2 regions of the Corynebacterium hindlerae genome follow, and region 1 is predicted to be linked to the other one. Evidence: predicted binding sites of a transcription regulator. Region 1 holds the regulator's gene; the other holds the start of a gene.

Region 1 (4,422 bases):
GCGGGCCCTTCCGGAGCTCAAGCCTCACTTTGGGGATCTGCTGCAGCAACTCGCCACAGTCTTGCGTGGATTTGGAGCGATAGGAATTGATCCGAGCGATTTTGCAATCGACAAACTCCCACCGCACCTGCGCATCACCTACGCTGCGATTGACCGACGCGGGAAGATCGTCGACTCCGACAAATCTTTGGCGGCGCTCAAGAGCCGTAGTACGGAGAAAGTTAAGGCCTCCGTCAACAAGGCGGTACGACGTGGAAAGCAAGTGAGCGACACCGCGTTGACGTGGGATAACGACGCTCTTGGGAGCCTCCCTACAGAGGTAGTGACTAAGGTCGATGGTCAGGACATTGTGGCCTACCCTGCCTTAGTGGTGAGCTCGGATGGCGTTGCCGTGCATGCGCTACCAACCCAGGCGGAAGCCGACGCTGCGATGCTCACCGCCACCCTTGCTTTACTGCTCAAGGAGATTCCGACGCCAGGCAAGAACATGCTCAATGGTCTGCCACTGAAACAACGCGTGGGAGTAGAGCACTATCCGCACGGGAAAATGACCGGCCTGTTGGAGGACGCAAAGGTTGCGGCGGTGCGCGATCTGCTGCTGGCCCACGGCGGCCCCGTTCGTTCACCGGAGGCTTTTGCTGACCTGGTAACGAAGATCAAGCCGGAGGTGCCCGGAAAAGTCCGTGCGACAGTGGTCACGCTGGCACCGGCGCTGGTGGATTATTTGGCGGTAAAAGATGAGCTAGACCAGTGGACTGGCGAGGCTATCGACGACATGCGAGAGCAGCTAGCGTTCTTGCTGCCGCAGCACGCCATTAGCATTCATGGGATGGACCATCTGCGTCACTTGCCCCGGTATCTGCGGGCGATGCTTATTCGTCTGGATGCGATGGACAGGGATCCCGACCGGGATGCGGATCTGCAGGATGAAGTCACTGCCTGCCAGGACTTGCTGAAGCAGAAGCTCCGTAGTTTGCCTCGAGGCAGGGAAAAGACTGCTGCAGTCAAGGATATTAATTGGCAGCTGCAGGAGTTGCGGGTTAGCTTGTTCGCTCAGCAACTGGGAACCGCGCATTCGGTGTCGGTGCGCCGGATCGAGAAGGCGATCGCTAAGTTACGGTAGCGGGAGCTAAGCGTTTCGGGCTCGACGACGCATGAGACGAATTTCGGACTCAAAATCGTCTGCGCTTTCGAAGGACTTATACACCGAGGCGAAGCGCAGGTAGGCCACCTCGTCCAGTTCTCGGAGCGGTTCCAAGATGGCTAGGCCAATGTCGTTAGCGTTGATTTGACTGCTGCCGTGGCTGCGTACCGACTCTTCTACTTCTTGAGCTAGTCGCTTAAGGGCATCGTCGGACACGTCGCGTCCCTGGCATGCTCGTCTCACACCAGTGATGACTTTTTCACGACTAAACGGTTCCGTCACACCGTTTCGCTTAACAACCAAGAGCACCGCCTTTTCTACGGTGGTGAACCGGCCCTCGCATTGAGAGCATTCTCTTCTACGCCGAATTGCGGCGCCGCCATCGATGACGCGGGAATCAATCACGCGGGATGTCGTGTGATGGCAAAAAGGACAGTACATAGGATCAGGTACGCTCCGGGCAATAGTCGTGGCGGGAACGTTTCTGATTCTAGTGCCCTTACTTCACATTCATGGAAGCGAAGTGCGTGGTGCCCGTGGCTGGCGTTACTACGTCATCAGCCGGATCTACCGCCAGCATTCCAATCACAGCGGTGAGCCCTAAGACCGCGCCCATTGCTAGCTGCCCAAGAGCAAACCGACGCGGGGAAGCGCTGCGCCGAGTGCTAGTCACTCCCTGTGGCAGTAGCGCGCGCCCTTGAACAACGCGAGTATGGCTCGCTGTAAACCGGGAATCTCCCCCATTCCAGGTTGCCGCAGGAGGTACTACCGCGTGAGACGCGAAGCTGTTGTGAGCGTAAGAGCGTGGAGTGCTGACGGTGGTCATCGGGTCTACCTTCCTTTCTTAGTGGACTGGTTGTGCACTCTAGGAGATCGTGCCGACACGGCAGCCCTCCCTCGAAGCATTTTTCATAGCCCACATGTTCGAAATTCGTTGCTATGTTCGATTTGTAGCACGATCATTTTCGAATGTCTAGCGTTGGCCCACATTTTCGAAAGAAATTTTTTCTCAACACTCGAAAATTAACATGACACCACGTGTTTTAGCTGGTACTGTGTGTGGCAACAACACAGCCACTACCATTATTCGAAAACAACAACGTCCGTTCCTAAGTTAATTTTCGAACAAGCACCATAAGGGACTTACCATGTCACCAGCTAAGAAAAATTCGCCACAGCCGAAGCTCACCGAACGCCAGCGACGAATCCTAGAAGTTATCCGCGATGCCGTGGTACTTCGGGGCTACCCTCCGAGCATTCGCGAGATTGGCGACGCCGTAGATCTGCAGTCCACCTCCTCTGTGGCATATCAGCTACGCCAGCTTGAGGAAAAAGGCTTCTTGCGCCGAGACCCCAACAAGCCACGCGCGGTAGATGTCCGCCACCTACCGGAGGTCACTAAGTCAAAGGCCGGTCCAAAGCCTGGGCGAAAGAAGCAAGTGGAAACCCCGGCCCCTTCGGAGGCGGTAGCTACCAACTTTATCCCGGTTGTGGGCAGCATTGCCGCCGGCAATCCCATTCTTGCCGAGCAGAACATCGAGGAGTACTACCCGCTGCCCGCCGACATTGTTGGCGACGGCGAGCTGTTTATGCTGCAAGTGGTCGGCGAATCCATGCGAGATGCAGGCATCCTCAACGGAGACTGGGTTGTTGTCCGTTCCCAACCAGTTGCAGAGGAGGGTGAATTTGTTGCAGCCATGATCGACGGCGAGGCAACGGTCAAAGAGTTCCACTCAGACTCCACTGGTGTCTGGCTCCTTCCCCACAACGATGCCTTCTCCCCAATCCCTGCCGAGCATGCGGAAATCATGGGAAAGGTGGTCTCCGTCCTGCGCAAGTTGTAGCTAGGGGCCTGCTATGGGGTAACCACAACCAGGCATTGTTTCCATTACAAAACTTTCCTCCTCCCAAATCGGGGGTAGTTTCGGTAGCTTTTGCGACACATTTTGTTTGCTTTGCCCGATCGGACACCAACTTTGTGGGATACTGGACTGGATTTATTCAGATACTCTGCAACAACAGTGACTCCAGTTATAACCGAATGCTGGGGTCACGTTTTAGTGTGGTACACCGCTGCTTTATCCCTAGGAGTATGAATGTACGCAGAAGAACGCCGCCGCCAGATTGCGTCCCTCACCGCTATTGAAGGCCGCGTCAATGTCACCGACCTGGCGCAACGTTTCGATGTCACCGCCGAGACGGTACGACGCGACCTCGCCGTACTCGCTCACGAAGGAATCATCCACCGCGTCCACGGTGGTGCAGTAGCCACCCAAAGCTTCCTCACCACCGAGTTCACCCTTGACACGCGTTCAAAGTCCGCCTCTGGCGCCAAAAGCGCTATTGCTCGAGGGGCGCTGGAGTTCCTTCCAGATCGGCACGGTGGTATTTTCCTCGATGCTGGCACAACGGTCGCGGCATTGGCAGATATGTTGGCTGAAGATCCACAGGCGCACCACTGGTCCATCGTTACCAACTGCCTGTCTATCGCACTGAGCTTGGCCAACGCCGGACTAGACGAGGTTCAGCTGCTGGGAGGCACGGTCCGCGCTATCACCCAGGCGGTAGTCGGCGATACCGCATTACGCACCTTGGCCCTGATGCGTGCGGAAGTCGCGTTCATCGGTACCAATGCTCTCACCCTGGACCACGGCCTGTCTACCGCCGATTCCCAGGAGGCCGCGGTGAAGCGCGCCATGATCACCAATGCTCAGAAAGTGGTCGTGCTGTGTGACTCCACCAAGCTCGGCAATGACTACCTGGTGAGCTTCGCCGGGATCGACGACATCGACGTGGTAGTCACTGATGCGGGCGCCCCAGAATCCATCGTCGAAGCCCTGCGCGAACGCGAGATCCAGGTAGTTATCGCATCATGATCCTTAACGTCGCAACCACGCCCGAGCTGTTCCGCACCTCGCGGCTGTCCGAGGAACTGTCCTGGGAGCACACCAACGCCCTGTCCGAAGTAGCCGTGGTACCAGCAGGAGGCGGGGTCAATGTAGCCCAAATGCTCTACTGCGCAGGCCAGGATACCCGCGTGCTGGTCCCAGCCCCCGAGGTCAGCCAGTTCATCCGCATGCTATCGCTGCAGGGGCTGCCCTACGAGATTGTTGACGTCCCCGGCCCCATCCCCGTGCGGTACCTCATTGATTCGCCCGCTGGTCGCCAGCTGCAATTTGTTGACCCTCCGATGGAATTGAAAGTGTCGGAACTGGCGATCCTGCGGGATATGTGCGTAGCGGCAGCAGAAACCGCCGAATGGGTCGTCCTCGCCGGTG
Region 2 (4,422 bases), 170 kb from region 1:
TTCTGTGACGCTGCAACGGGCTGTCGGAAAGCTTTTCAAGGAGGTCAAGCGCCAGCGGCGGGCGGCGGCCAAGCAGCGGCGTCGTAAAGCAGACGCTGCCGTGCTCGCGCGCACCGCCACCGCCAACCCGCAGCGTATCGACGACGAAACCGCCGGGATCCTCGTGCGCCCCGCGGGTTCCGAACCCGTCGTTCTCGAACGAGGAGCTGTCGCCACCCCACATGGTTGGGCCGGGAAGCTGTACCGATCGCAGAACTGCTATGTGTGCAAACAGCCGTACACGCTGGTCGATTCGTTTCATCACCAACTGTGCCCCGACTGCGCAGCGGACAACCGGGCCCGCAGAGACGCCCGGGTAGACCTCACAGGCCGGCGGGCGGTGCTCACCGGCGGGCGGGCGAAGATCGGGATGTATATTGCGCTCAAGCTGCTTCGCGACGGCGCCGACCTCACCATCACCACCCGTTTCCCGCGCGATGCGGCCCGTCGGTTCGCAGCGGTCGGTGACAGTGCAGACTGGCTGGACAGGCTCCACATCGTAGGCATTGACCTGCGAAACCCCGTCGCTGTGAGTGAGTTTGCGGCGTCGGTGGTCGCGGCGGGGCCTCTTGACATCCTCATTAACAATGCCGCGCAAACGGTGCGGCGCTCACCTGGCGCGTATTCCGGCTTGGTCGCAGCTGAATCCGCACCACTGGAAGGCCCGGCTTGCGAGGTCAAGGTGTTGTCCATAGGCGATACCGCCGCACTGCACCCGGCTGCCCTCACTGGCGGGACGAGCACCGCGCATGCCCAGGAGCTGGCGCTAGCGGCACTGTCAGGTGGCGCAGCGTCATTGGAGCGCATTGCCGACGGTACCGCTGTGGACGCCGGTGGCCTCATCCCAGATCTGGGTAGCGCCAACTCCTGGTCGGCCGTCGTTGGCGATGTGGATGCGCTTGAGCTGCTGGAGGTGCAGCTGTGCAACCAGACCGCCCCGTTCATCCTCGTGAACGAGCTGCGCCCCGCGCTGGAGGCCGCCACGGCCCGGCGAAAATACATCGTGAATGTGTCCGCGATGGAGGGAGTGTTCGGGCGGGGATACAAAGGCCCAGGACACCCGCACACCAACATGTCCAAAGCAGCGCTCAACATGCTCACGCGCACGGCAGCGGGGGAACTCTTTGAACACGGCATCCTCATGACGGCGGTGGATACCGGCTGGATCACCGACGAGCGCCCACACACCGTGAAAGAACGCCTCGCGCGGGAAGGATTTCACGCCCCACTTGATCTGGTAGATGGCGCCGCCCGCGTGTACGATCCGATCGTGCAAGGCGAACATGGCGTCGACCTCTACGGCTGCTTTCTAAAGGATTACCGCCCGCACCCGTGGTAGCCTGCGGTTATGATTCGTGAAGCTGAGCGTTCGGATATTCCTCACGTTGCGCGGTTGATGGCAGAGGTATTCGCGGACGATGCGGCATTTCGGAGCTACTTTCAAGGATGTGGTCCGGTAAACCGCGCCGGAGACATGGCCCCTATCTTCGAGCGCCAGTTGGCAGTGGAGTTTGTTCCCGAGGGCGTCGTGGACCTGTGCTTCGATGGCACGACACTCGTTGGCGCCGCTTGCTGGAATCTCCCAAACGACGACCACTGGTTCCACTTCCCTAGCTACGTCGCGATGTATGGTGGCGACGCTTATCGCATGCTGCTTCGCGACGCCCGCTCCATGTCCTACCACCCCACCGAACCGCACTGGTATCTCTACGCACTGGCGGTCTCTCCCGCAGCTCAGGGCAAAGGTGTCGGTTCGAGGCTGCTCAGGCACGGATTAGAGCGCGCTACAGGGCTGGTCTACTTGGAAGCGACCACCCCGGGATCGCAGCGGCTCTATGAGAGGTTCGGTTTCTCTGTAACACGGCAAATCCCCACCACTGACCCGCAGGTCACAGAGATGGGGATGGTACTGCGTCGATAAGCCTAGTGCTGCTCGTTCGGATCGTTGTCCGCGTCCTCCTTGGTGGCGTGGACGGTGCCTGGGAGGTGATCCGGGGCGGCGTAGATTGAGTAGACCTTCAGTGGCTCGTCGCCTTCGTTGACCACGTTGTGCCACTTGCCGGCCGGGACAAAGATAGCCCAGTCGTCCTCCACGACCTGATCAATGTCGAGGTTGTTTTCGTCGGCGCCGATCATCACATGACCCTTACCAGCCTCGACGCGGAGGAACTGGTCGTGATCATCGTGGACTTCAGCGCCAATCTCGCCACCGGCAGGGATGCTCATGACAGTCATCTGCAGGTGCTTGCCGGTCCAGAGGGTGTCACGGAAATTCTCGTTATCCGTGGTTGCCTTTTCGATATCCAGGACATAAGGGTTGGGGCCGTGGTCAGCCATGATTGAACTCCTTTGTTATTGGGTGCAGATGGTGCCCATTGTACTTAAACTTCATTCGAACAGGTGTGCTAGTTTTCTTCCGGTTGTGTCCGGCCCAATTTTTATAATGGGGCCATGAACACATTAGAGCAGGTCAAGCAAGGCTTCGTGGACGCGATAGCGGCGCAACGGGCAGCCTTTGACGTGCTCGAACATCATGCCATGGATGCTGAACAGTTGTGGCAGATTCTCGATCTTACGCGCGAACTAGAGCGACTCGCCCAACTTACTACCCTGTACGCCCTCCGGGAGCTAGTCAACGAACGCGAGGTTTTTCCGAGGACGGCAGGAGGGTCAAACAAACTCAGGCATGTCGGGAGGTTCTCCCGAGCCGAACTACGGAATTACCTACGCATCGCTGAGGACGTCTTTGAAAAGCCACCGTTTCTCGGTAGTCCCGACACCTCCCCGGCCGCGCACCCGCATACTGCACAAGGAATGCGTGAAGGGCTGTTCGGCGTCGAATCCGCTGTAGAAATATCCAAGACAATGGCGGCGTTGCCCGACGACATCACCGCCGAGGTCCGCGCCCATGTCGAAGCCATGATGGCAGGGTTCGCCACCGAGCTTGCTCCGGACGACCTCCGGTCGGCTGGCCAAAAAATCCTTCAAGGACTCGCCGCGGATTCTGAACCAGCCGACGACAACCGCCGCAAGCTTCGCGACGCCACACTGTCCCGCCAGGGCGCTGACCTGATGTCTAGCCTCTACGTCACTGCAACACCGGAGCTCCACGCCCTGCTGAGCAGGCTGTTCGCTGACTACGCTGGCCCCGGTGACCTGCTCCCGGCTGGAGAAAAAGACCACGATGACCGCTTCGCCGGGCAACGCCGTCACGACGCGCTTGTCGCAGCACTCAAATGCGCCCTGGGGCCGGGTGGAGCTATGACTCCCACCAGAGGATGCTCGACAGTCGTCGCCACCATGTCTATCGAACAGCTCGCCCACGCTGCAGGGCCCGTTGCGACAGACGTAGGCACTCTCCTGCCAATCCCCGACCTGATTAGGCTCGGAGCTGACAAAAACGCCTTTCTTGCCCTCCTAGAAGAAGGCACCGGCAACCTGATCGAACTCGGGAAATTCAAACGAACTGCAGACCTCCACGCCTACCTCGGACTCGTCGCAGCCCAGGGCGGAGACATGACGCCAGGCTCCAACCTGCCTGCGGCCATGTGCGAAATCCACCACATCTGCGCCTGGCGCTACGGCGGACGGTCAACCGGCGACAATCTCACCTTGATCGGTCACGCCACCCACCGAAACACCGACGATGCTCAGGAAGACCCCGACAAGTGGTGGACCTACTGTTCCAAAACAGGCCACCTGCTGTGGCGGCCCCCGAAACACATCGACCCGCACAGAACACCGCGCATCAATATCAGCCCCCACACCTGGTTTAACCCAGGACAGATGATGCGACTCTTCGGCGCGGCACCACCAGGAACTACCTGCCAGCACTGCGCCCAAGCAGCCTAGTCGCCAGTAGCTCCATCAAAGGCACGCAAGATCTCCTCCGCAGCCAGCGTAGGAGTAATCTCGCCGTGCCGTAGTTGCGTTTCCACGGATTCACGGGCTGCCACCACATCCGGGTTAGTGTTGAGACGCTGCAACAAGGTCTCATGCACCATCGACCACATCCAACCCACCTGTTGTTCCCGGCGACGATGCTCAAACTGACCGGACTCACGCATCACCTTGTGGTGCTCCTGAACGTGACCCCAGAACTCCTCGAGCCCTTCATTCTCCACAGCTGACATGGTGATTGTTGGTGGGTGCCACAAGGAATCCTCGGGACGCACCATCCGCATCGCAGCCGCCAGCTCGCGGGCAGCTCGCTTCGCCTGTTTCAGGTTCGGCCCGTCGGCCTTATTGATGGCCACGATCTCAGCCATCTCCAGCACGCCCTTCTTAATGCCCTGGAGCTGGTCTCCCGCGCCCGCGAGCGCAAGGAAACAGAACACATCCACCATCTGAGACACCGCCACCTCGGACTGGCCCACACCAACG

The links. Region 1 encodes LexA, which represses DNA repair genes until DNA is damaged. Its sites were predicted from a motif close to CGAACANNTGTTCG; they were not measured.
Region 2: HW450_RS00740 (HNH endonuclease signature motif containing protein) is a predicted target of LexA. The motif match lies at 2,433-2,446, and genes of this name have one in related genera.

What each region holds. Positions count from the first base shown of each region.
Region 1 covers NZ_CP059833.1:323,761-328,182, forward strand. Annotated here, with positions in the region: gene hrpA (ATP-dependent RNA helicase HrpA) at 1-1,123, shown strand, start outside; gene nrdR (transcriptional regulator NrdR) at 1,130-1,585, opposite strand; gene HW450_RS01565 (hypothetical protein) at 1,644-1,970, opposite strand; gene lexA (transcriptional repressor LexA) at 2,293-2,988, shown strand; gene HW450_RS01575 (DeoR/GlpR family DNA-binding transcription regulator) at 3,241-4,020, shown strand; gene HW450_RS01580 (carbohydrate kinase family protein) at 4,017-4,422, shown strand, end outside.
Region 2 covers NZ_CP059833.1:153,175-157,596, forward strand. Annotated here, with positions in the region: gene HW450_RS00725 (SDR family NAD(P)-dependent oxidoreductase) at 1-1,378, shown strand, start outside; gene HW450_RS00730 (GNAT family N-acetyltransferase) at 1,388-1,960, shown strand; gene HW450_RS00735 (cupin domain-containing protein) at 1,963-2,376, opposite strand; gene HW450_RS00740 (HNH endonuclease signature motif containing protein) at 2,491-3,891, shown strand; gene meaB (methylmalonyl Co-A mutase-associated GTPase MeaB) at 3,888-4,422, opposite strand, start outside.